3 regions of the Cyanobium sp. NS01 genome follow, and region 1 is predicted to be linked to each of the others. Evidence: predicted binding sites of a transcription regulator. Region 1 holds the regulator's gene; each other region holds the start of a gene.
The links. Region 1 encodes NtcA, which controls nitrogen genes in cyanobacteria. Its sites were predicted from a motif close to GTANCNNNNGNTAC; they were not measured.
Positions count from the first base shown of each region.

Region 2: the regulator NtcA is predicted to act here: its motif matches at 1,895-1,908, upstream of CyaNS01_RS14055 (anthranilate phosphoribosyltransferase family protein).
Region 3: the regulator NtcA is predicted to act here: its motif matches at 1,291-1,304, upstream of glnA (type I glutamate--ammonia ligase).

Region 1 is NZ_CP047940.1:2,411,408-2,414,675, forward strand. Features, by position in the region: gene thyX (FAD-dependent thymidylate synthase) at 1-77, shown strand, start outside; gene dcd (dCTP deaminase) at 97-690, opposite strand; gene CyaNS01_RS12690 (cob(I)yrinic acid a,c-diamide adenosyltransferase) at 702-1,349, opposite strand; gene ntcA (global nitrogen regulator NtcA) at 1,614-2,279, shown strand; gene CyaNS01_RS12700 (DUF3084 domain-containing protein) at 2,336-3,268, shown strand, end outside.
Region 2 is NZ_CP047940.1:2,692,108-2,695,375, forward strand. Features, by position in the region: gene CyaNS01_RS14040 (ferredoxin--nitrite reductase) at 1-1,091, opposite strand, end outside; gene CyaNS01_RS14045 (hypothetical protein) at 1,374-1,580, opposite strand; gene CyaNS01_RS14050 (hypothetical protein) at 1,631-1,780, opposite strand; gene CyaNS01_RS14055 (anthranilate phosphoribosyltransferase family protein) at 2,027-3,145, shown strand; gene CyaNS01_RS14060 (nitrate reductase associated protein) at 3,135-3,268, shown strand, end outside.
Region 3 is NZ_CP047940.1:1,286,338-1,289,605, reverse strand. Features, by position in the region: gene glnA (type I glutamate--ammonia ligase) at 1-1,218, opposite strand, end outside; gene CyaNS01_RS06655 (allophycocyanin subunit beta) at 1,427-1,957, shown strand; gene CyaNS01_RS06650 (alanine--glyoxylate aminotransferase family protein) at 2,058-3,251, shown strand; gene CyaNS01_RS06645 (nucleoside deaminase) at 3,142-3,268, opposite strand, start outside.

The DNA of each region.
Region 1 (3,268 bases):
ACCTGCAGCTGTGGGCCCCTCAGGTTGCCGAATGGTACGAGCTCAGCCGCCTGCACAAGGCCAGACTGGCCCCCTGAATGAGGTCCCAAGAGGGGTTCACACCCTGGCCAGGGTCACGCGTTCAGGTTGGTGTTGATACTTTCCTGCCCGGTCGCCGTAGGTTGTCTCACAGGGATCACCCTCAAAAAAGAGCAGCTGACAGATGCCTTCATCGGCATAGATGCGGCAGTCAGCCCCTGAGGAATTGCTGAACTCCAGGGTGAGGTGGCCCTCCCAGCTGGCCTCGGCGGGAGTGGTGTTGACGATGATGCCCAGGCGGGCGTAGGTGCTCTTGCCCAGGCAGATCACCGTGATGTTGGGCGGCACCCTGAGGTGCTCAAGAGCCACCCCGAGGCCATAGGAATGGGCGGGCAGGATGAAATACCGCCCATCCGCATCTTCGTGCAGGGATGCGGGCTCCAGGTTGGCAGGATTGAAGCGCTTGGGGTTCATCACCGTTCCGGGCACATGGCGGAAGATGAGGAATTCCTGGGGCGAGAGGCGCAGGTCGTAGCCGTAGGAGGAGCAGCCGAAGCTGAGCACCGGACTGCTGGCCTGAGCGGGGTCGAGGTGGCGGACCAGCGTGCCCTGGAAGGGCTCCAGCATGCCGCCGGACGCTTGCTGCTTGATCCAACGGTCGTTCTTGAGCATCGGAGGCCGGCCTAACAGCCGCGGCGGAGCTGGGTGACCTGGTCAGCCAGGGCCATCAGCTCAGGTGCCATGGAGGGTCCGGTCAGAATGACATCCAGGTGGGGGGGCCGCAGCTCCAGGGTGGTGAGCACCTCCTGGAGGGGCAGGTAGCCCAGCTCCACGGCGAGGCCGAGTTCATCGAGCACCATCAGGTCGACGCTGCCGTGGAGCAGCTGCTGGCGACTGAAGGCCCAGACCTCCTGCACTGCCTCCAGGATCTCGCCGCCATGGGTTGGAGCCGGTTCGGCCAGGCAGGTGGCCACGGCCGGCCGCAGCCACTGGAGGCGGCCGCAGAGCCAGGGGCTGGCGGCAAGCCCCTGCTCCACCCCACCCTTGAGCAGCTGACTCACCAGCACCCGGCTGCCGAGGCCAGCGCTGCGCAGGGCCAGGCTGAGCACCGCCGCCACACTGCCCCGGAACGGGGCGGTGTGGACCTGGAGCATGCCCTCCGGCTGGGCCAGCCGGCGCAGCGGACGCACGGTCGCCGGAAGGGCCGCCGCAGGCAGAGCCACAGGGGCCACGGGCCGATGGGCCGTGTGCACAGCGGCCTCGGCAGGCGCGGAACCCACCACCTCGAGCCGGACTCCGGAACCGGGGCTGCTCGAGAGACTGGCGGCCATGGACCCTGCAGCGACGCAGGACTGAATGTAGCGGTCGCGTGGCGTAGCGCTGGGCACAACCACCACCTGTGGTGGGTCCACCCACACGCACGCCGGTGCGCCCGGACTCACCGGCCCCCAAAAGGTGCCTGTTGCTACATGGGGGCCCCCATCGCATCTATAGGGTCCGCCCATATGCCTGACCCAGCCATGGTTGGCGCCACACGCGGGTTCAGCCGTACGGCCAACACACCCAGCAGCGGTGCACCAGGGGTGGTGGGCGGCATGGGGGCCGCCGGCCAGGGCAACCAGACCCTGCTGGAGGTGATCCGGGCCCTGGGAGGCAGCAGCGTCGAGGCGATCGAGCGCAGCAAGACGATCTTCTTCCCGGGGGATCCGGCCGAGCGGGTCTACCTGCTGCGGCGCGGAGCCGTTCGCCTCTCGCGGGTGTACGAATCCGGAGAGGAGATCACCGTGGCGCTGCTGCGGGAAAACAGCCTGTTCGGGGTGCTCTCCCTGCTCACTGGCCAGCGCTCAGACCGCTTCTACCACGCGATCGCCTTCACCCGCGTGGAGCTTCTGAGCGCACCGGCCACCTCTGTGCGCAAGGCGATCGAACAGGACGCCAGCGTGGGCCTGCTGCTGCTGCAGGGGCTCTCCTCACGGATCCTGCAGACCGAAACCATGATCGAGACCCTCACGCACCGCGACATGAGTTCGCGGCTCGTGAGCTTTCTGCTGGTGCTCTGCCGCGACTTCGGCGTGCCGGGTTCGGAGGGCATCACCATCGACCTGCGTCTCTCCCACCAGGCCATCGCCGAGGCCATTGGCTCCACCCGGGTGACGATCACCCGCCTGCTGGGAGACCTGCGCAACGAAGGGCTGGTTCAGATCGACCGCAAGAAGATCACCGTGTTCGATCCGATCGCCCTGGCCAAGCGCTTCAGCTGACATCGGCCTGAAGCCCAGCGGCCAAGGCGGGATACTGGCTCCATACGAGGACACCTGTGTCGGGCTGGCTGCTGATCCTGGCGCTGCTGGTTCTCGGCGGCGTGCTCTCCACCCTGGGCGACCGCCTGGGCAGCCGGGTCGGCAAGGCCAGGCTGAGTCTGTTCAAGCTGCGGCCGCGGCGCACCGCCGTGCTGATCACGGTGCTGACAGGCAGCCTGATCAGTGCCATGTCCCTCGGGCTGATGCTGCTGGTGAGTGAGCGCCTGCGCACGGGACTGTTCGAGCTCGACCAGCTGGAGGAGCGGCTCAGTGGCACCCGCAGCCAGCTCGAGGCCAGTCGCCAGCGCCTCAGCACCAGCCAGGCGGAGGTGGCCCGGGCTCAGGCCGGCCAGCGCAAGGTGCAGCAGGAGCTGGCCCAGGCCGAGCGGCGCAGCGCCGCCCTGCGCAAGGAGTTGGCCCCCCTGCAGGCCCAGCGGGCCAGGCTGGAGCGCGACAAGGTGGCGCTCGAACAACAGAACCGGAGCCTGGAGGGTCAACGCGCTCGCCTCAGCGAGGTGGTGCGGGGCAGGGACGCTGAAATCCAGCGCACCGAGGCTGAACTGGCCGCAGTGCGGGAACGGATCGCAGCAGGGGCCCAGGAGCTGCGTGAGCTCGAAAACAACCTGATCGCCCTGCGGCGCGGCGACGTGGTGATCACCACCGGCCAGTCCCTGGCCAGCGCCAAGGTGAAGCTGGAGAACCCCGGCCAGGCCCAGGAGGTGATCACGGCGTTGCTGCAGCAGGCCAACCTCAACGCCTTCCGGCGCGTGCTGCCGGGGGAGGCGGTCGATCGGCAGATCCTGCTGGTGCCCAGCAACGACATCAGCCGTCTGGAGGGGCTGCTGGCTCGACCCGGCACCTGGGTGGTGAGCATCCTCTCGGCCGCCAACGTGCTGCGCGGCGAGAGACAGGTGCTGGCCTTCCCCGACCTGCGTCCGAATCGGCGGGTG
Region 2 (3,268 bases), 280 kb from region 1:
GCCTCGGTGAGCCGCAGTTCACCGCTGCCGTACTGCCGGGCCAGACCGGCCAGGGCCAGCATCCCTTCGGCATCGAGACGGCCCATCGGCACGTGCAGGCCCATCCAGCCGAGCCCCTCCTGGGCCTGGGCATTCCAGCCGAGGCCATCCCGGGGAGCCCGTGTCACCAGGTGCGTGCCGTCGTGGGGCTGGAGCGAGGCCATCGCCTCGCCGCCGGCCAACGCCCCATAGGCCGCCTTGATCGTGTCCCTGTAGGTCTCAAGCCCCAGTTCATCGATCAGATACATCAGCCGGCTCTTGTTGCGCAGCTTGCGATTGCCGTTCTGCTCGAAGTGCAACAGCACCGTGAGGGCAAAATCAGGCAGCTGATCAGCCCGCAGCCACAGGCCGAGCGGGATGGCGAGTTCGTTGCGCTGGGCTGAGAAGAAGCCGCCCACCATCACGGTGAAGCCGAGCTCGCCGGCGTGATGGGCGGGCAGGAAGGCGAGGTCGTTGTGGAGCAGGAAGCTGTCGGGAGCACCGCCGACGGCCACGTTGAACTTGCGCGGCAGGTTGCGGGGGCCATCCGGCTGGAACAGCCGCGCCTGAATCGCCTGCACGAGGGGACGCGTGTCGACGATCTCCTCGGGATCGATGCCGGCCAGGGGGTTGCCGGTGATGTTGCGCGGGTTGTCGTGTCCCGACTGGCGACTGGTCAGGCCCACCCGCTCCATGGCCTCCAACAGCGGCGCCATGTCCTCGAACAGCAGGCCCCGCAGCTGCAGGTTCTGGCGGGTGGTGATGTCGGCGCTGCCGTGCTCGCCGCAACGATCCACCGCCTCGGCGAGCAGCTCCAGCTGCTCAGCGCTGACCACGCCGTTCGGGAGTCGCAGCCGCAGCATGAAACGGCCGGGGGTGACGGGCCGGAAAAAGATGCCCATCCACTTCAGCCGGATGGTGAGGGTGGCCTCGTCGAGGCTGTCCCAGCCGGCAGCGGCCAGCTCGGCCAGCTGGGGTTGCAGATCGAGGCCGCAGAGATCGGCCTTGGCCTGCTCCACCTTGGTGAGGCCGGAGCTGGGAGTGGTCGCTTCAGGGGTCGTGGGAGTGCTCATGGAAGAGGGAAGCGGCGCACCGGAGGCACGCCCAGACAACGCGGCCGTGAACAGGACCCCACGGCACCACCACACCTCACCCCATCGGTCGGGAGGGGATGAGGCCGGTGAACGCCAATGAGGGATGCGTTGTCCGGAATGGGAGGGCAGCGCCATGGCGCTGCGTCTCCCCTTCGAGATGAGCTGGGATCTGCAATCACAGACCTTCACTGATCCTGCAGGCGCGGGGCAGGACCGGGTGTCGTGGTCGTTACGGATCTGTTATCCCTGACCTGGCTGGCCTCAGCGCTCCCCCAGGGCACTCCAGAGGGTGGCGGGATGGGCCACCACCGAGGCGGCTCGCCCGGCGGAGGCGGCAGGCGCCGCGTCGCGTAGCAGACCGGCCAGCAGTTGAACCCCCAGGGACCCCACCACAAACATGCCGACGAAGGCGAGGGCGACGCCGAGGGGGGAGCTGGCGCTACGGGTGGCCTGCAGCGGAGTGGCCATGGCGGAGCTGCCGAAGAACAAACTCCAGTATCGAAGCTGGATGAGGGGATTCAGAAGCCGGCGCCGGCTGGGGGGGCAGGGCTCCAGGCCCCCACCAGAGCTGATCCAGGCGCCTCAACGACGCTGTTGGGCCGCAGCTCAAGGCTCACCAGACCATGCAGGCATCCGAGCAGAAGCCCGCAGCAGGCAGCAAATCGCATCGGCGCACCCAGGTCTCAGGGTCGACTGTCTCCAGCCAGGGGGCCATCGGGATGCAGCGGTTGGTACCGAACCGAAGCCGCCTGGCCCCGGTGCCAATCTTCAGGATGTCTTCAGTGTCGGTTGATACTTTTTTCCGTTCTGGCCTTTGTTCGGTGGGGCACACGCTGGACGATCACTGGTGACAGCATGGAGTTCTCGACCATGCAGCCCGTGCGGCCCACGCTGCCCCCTCCCCTCAGCCCTTGATGGCGCTCCCTTCCGGCACCCTGCCCAACGCCTCGCCTGAGACCGGACTGAACGGCCATGCCCCTGCTGTGGAGCTTCTGTCTGGCCGTGAGCGTTTCAAGCACTATCTGCAGAAGGTGGGCAGTGGCGAGCACACCAGCCGGGGGCTGAGCCGGGAGGAGGCCGGCCACGCGCTGGAACTGATGCTGCTCGAAGAGGCCACGCCGGCCCAGATCGGCGCCTTTCTGATCGCCCATCGGATCCGTCGGCCCGAGCCCCAGGAACTGGCCGGAATGCTGGATGTCTACCGGCGCCTGGGGCCGAGCCTGCGCAGTGCCGAGCCTGCCCTCTGCTTCGGCATGCCCTTTGACGGCCGCACCCGCACGGCCCCCATTTATCCGCTCACCGCCCTGGCCCTGAGTGCGGCCGGGCTGCCCGTGGTACTGCAGGGGGGGGGCCGCATGCCGGTGAAATATGGCGTGCCGGCCATCGAGCTGTTCGCCGCCCTGGGGCTGGAGCTGCAGGGGCTGGACCTGACCACGGTGCAGGCAGGGCTGACGCAGCACCGCCTGGCCCTGGTGCACCAACCGGACCACTTCCCGCTGGCGGAGAGCCTCACGCCGATCCGCGACGACCTGGGCAAGCGCCCCCCCGTGGCCAGCCTCGAATTGCTCTGGACCGCCCATCAGGGCCCCCACCTGCTGGTGAGCGGCTTCGTGCATCCCCCCACCGAAAGCCGGGCCTGGAAGGCCCTGGAACTGGCCGGCGAGGCGATGGCCATCACGGTGAAAGGCCTCGAGGGCAGCACCGACCTGCCGATCAGCCGCGCCTGCATCACGGCCCGGGCCCAGGGAGGTGATGGGGAGCGCCTGATCCTTCACCCGCGCGACCACGGCTGTTACGACAACGATGCCCTCTGGCAGGATCTCGAGAGCTGGCGCGAGCAGGCCCTGGCCGCTCTCGGTGGCCAGGGGCCCCTGGCCACCGCCCTGATCTGGAATGCCGGGGCCTATCTCTGGTATGGCGGTGTCTGCCAGGATCTGGCTGCAGGCGTGGCCCGCGCCACAGATCTGGTCCAGAGCGGAGCGCTGCTGGATCAGCTGCGTGCCCTGATCCAGTGGAGACACGATGCTTCCTGAAGGCTCCCATCCTTGCTCCCACTGCTTCGGCTTCGAGCGCGACTTCGTCGGGAACTGGCGCTGCATTCCCCTCTGCCTGCGCCGCAAGCTCGATCTCTGCGGTGTGAAACTGCGGCTCAACCA
Region 3 (3,268 bases), 1.1 Mb from region 1:
CTCAGCGCTGAGCTCGAACAGGTCCAGGTCGGTGCCGTCGCCGGGGTCGATCTGGTTCTTGATACCGTCGATGCCGGCCATCAACATCGCCGCAAAGCCCAGGTAGGGATTGGAGAGGGCATCGCCGGAGCGGAACTCCAGGCGCTTGGCCCTGGGGCTCGGGCCGGTCAGCGGAATCCGCACGGCTGCTGAGCGGTTGCCCTGGGAATAGACCAGGTTCACCGGTGCCTCGAAACCGGGCACCAGACGCTTGTAGCTATTGGTGGTGGGATTGGTGAAGGCGAGGAAACTGGGGGCGTGCTTCAGCAGGCCACCGATGTACCAGCGGGCCGTCTGGGAGAGGTTGGCGTAGGTGCCTTCACCGAAGAACAGGGGATCGCCTCCCTTCCAGAGGCTCTGGTGCACATGCATGCCGCTGCCGTTGTCGGCGAACACCGGTTTGGGCATGAAGGTGGCTGTCTTGCCGTATTTCTTGGCAACGTTGCGCACCACGTACTTGTAGATCATCACGTTGTCTGCGGCACGGATCAACTCGGCGAACTTCATGCCGAGCTCGTGCTGCGCCGTGGCCACCTCATGGTGCTGTTTCTCGATCGGCACCCCCAGACTGGCCATGGTGAGCAGCATTTCGCTGCGCATGTCCTGCATCGTGTCGTTGGGACCAACCGGGAAGTAACCCTCTTTCAGGGCGATTTTGTAGGCCAGGTTGCCCCCTTCCTCCTGACGGTTACTGTTCCAGGGAGCCTCGATCGAATCGACGCTGTAGAAGCTGCTGCCGTTGCCGGAGTTGAAGCGCACATCGTCGAACACGAAAAACTCCGGCTCGGGCCCGAAGTAGGCCATGTCGGCGATGCCGGTGGAGCCCAGATACTCGAGCGCCTTCTGGGCCAGGGCGCGCGGGCAGCGCCCGTAGGGCTCACCGCTGCGCGGCTCCTGGATCGAGCAGATCAGGCTGAGGGTCTTGTGGCTGTAGAAGGGGTCGATCCAGGCCGTGGCCGGGTCAGGCACCATCGCCATGTCCGACTCATTGATGGCCTTCCAGCCGCGGATGGATGAGCCGTCGAATGCCACCCCACTGGTGAAGGCGTCCTCGTCGATCAGATCCCTGTGGACAGTGAGGTGTTGCCACTTGCCATGCAGGTCAACGAACTTGAGGTCGATCAACTCAATGCCGTCGTCCTGGATCTGACGCAGGACGTCCTGAGCGGTTTTGGCCATGGAGCAATGCAGGGGTGGTGCCGGCCCTTGGCGGCGTGGCCGGAAGGTAGGGAGCCCGCCAACCGTCAACCTGTAGCGCTTGCTACCGAAGTTCCAGGCCTGCTTGCGTAACTGTTTCTCTCAGATCGGCCAGATCGCGCCCTACGCCTGGGTTCTGGCCAGTCATGAGTGCTAGCTTCCGCCGCAGGTGCGTCGAACTTTTCGAACCATGCGCGATGCCATCACCGGTCTGATCGGCCTCTACGACCAGCTGGGCCGCTACCTCGACCGGGATGCGATCGATCGCATCAATGCCTACTTCGCCGAATCGGCCCTGCGGCTGCGGGCCGTGGAGCTGATCAACCGCGAGGCCGCCGCCATCGTGCGCGAGGCCTCCCAGCGGCTCTGGCTCGATGACCCCGAGCTGATCCTGCCCGGTGGCAACGCCTACACCTCCCGCCGCCTCTCGGCCTGCCTGCGGGACATGGACTATTTCCTGCGCTACGCCAGCTATGCCCTGGTGGCCGCTGATGCCTCGATCCTCAACGAGCGGGTGCTCAACGGCCTCGACGACACCTACAAGAGCCTCGGGGTGCCTACCGGCCCCACGGTGCGCAGCATTGCGCTGATGGGCGATGTGGTGTGCGAGCTGCTGGCCGCCGAAGCCAACGCTGACCCCTCGGCCCTGGCCGCCGTGGTGCGCCCGCCCTTCGAGCACCTCTGCCGTGGGCTGGGTGCCAGCAACGTGCGCGCCCGCTGAATCCTCCCGACATCCTCCTGACGGTTGGCCTGCGGTGGTGCTTCGTAGGCTGACTGTCAGGATCTGAGTCCGAACGTTCACCTTTTCCTCCCCCGGCCCCTTGTCTGCGCTGCCCTCCGTCAACAACGCCCATCGCCGTGCGCTCGGGCCCATTGCCACGCCCGATCGTCTGTTGCTTGGCCCAGGGCCCTCCAATGCCCACCCCACGGTGCTGCAGGCCCTGGCCCGTACGCCGATCGGCCACCTCGATCCGCTGTACGTGGAGCTGATGGGTGAGGTGCAGGAGCTGCTGCGCTACGCCTGGCAGACCGACAACCGGCTCACCATCCCCATGAGCGGCACGGGCAGCGCCGCCATGGAGGCCACCCTGGCCAACACCCTCGAGCCGGGTGACAAGGTGCTGGTGGCCGTGAAGGGCTACTTCGGCCTGCGGCTGGTGGACATGGCCAGTCGCTACCGCGCCGAGGTGGTGACGATCGAGCGGCCCTGGGGTGAGGCCTTCACCTACGAGGAGATCGAGGCGGCCGTGAAGCTGCACAGGCCGGCGGTGCTGGCCATGGTGCATGCCGAGACCTCCACGGGCATCTGCCAGCCGATGGATGGCATCGGCGACCTCTGCCGTTCCCACGACTGCCTGCTGCTGCTGGACACGGTCACCTCGCTTGGTGCCGTGCCCGTGTACCTCGATGACTGGAAGGTGGATCTGGCCTACAGCTGCAGCCAGAAGGGTCTCAGCTGCCCTCCCGGGCTGGGTCCGTTCACGATGGGGCCCCGGGCTGAAGCCAAGATGGCAGCCCGCCAGGGCAAGGTGCCCAACTGGTATCTCGATGTCACCCTGCTGAACCGCTACTGGGGCAGCGACCGGGTGTATCACCACACCGCTCCGGTGAACATGAACTTCGGCATGCGCGAGGCCCTGCGGCTGCTGGCCGAGGAGGGGCTGGAGCAGGCCTGGGCCCGCCACCGCCGCAACGCCGAGCGGCTCTGGGCCGGCCTGGAAGATCTGGGCCTCTCCCTGCATGCCCCTGAGCACCTGCGTCTGCCCACCCTCACCACGGTGCGCATCCCCGAGGGCGTGGATGGCAAGGCCTTCTGCCTGCACCTGCTCAACGCCCATGGCATCGAGGTCGGTGGTGGTCTCGGTGCCCTGGCCGGCAAGGTGTGGCGGATCGGGCTGATGGGCTTCAACAGTCAGCCGGAAAACGTGGATCGCCTGCTGGAGCTGTTCCGCACCGAACTGCCAGCCTTCCATCCTGGTGCGGCATCGGATCGGCCGGCTGCCGTCGCTGTCTGAACCAGTGCCGAAGCTGG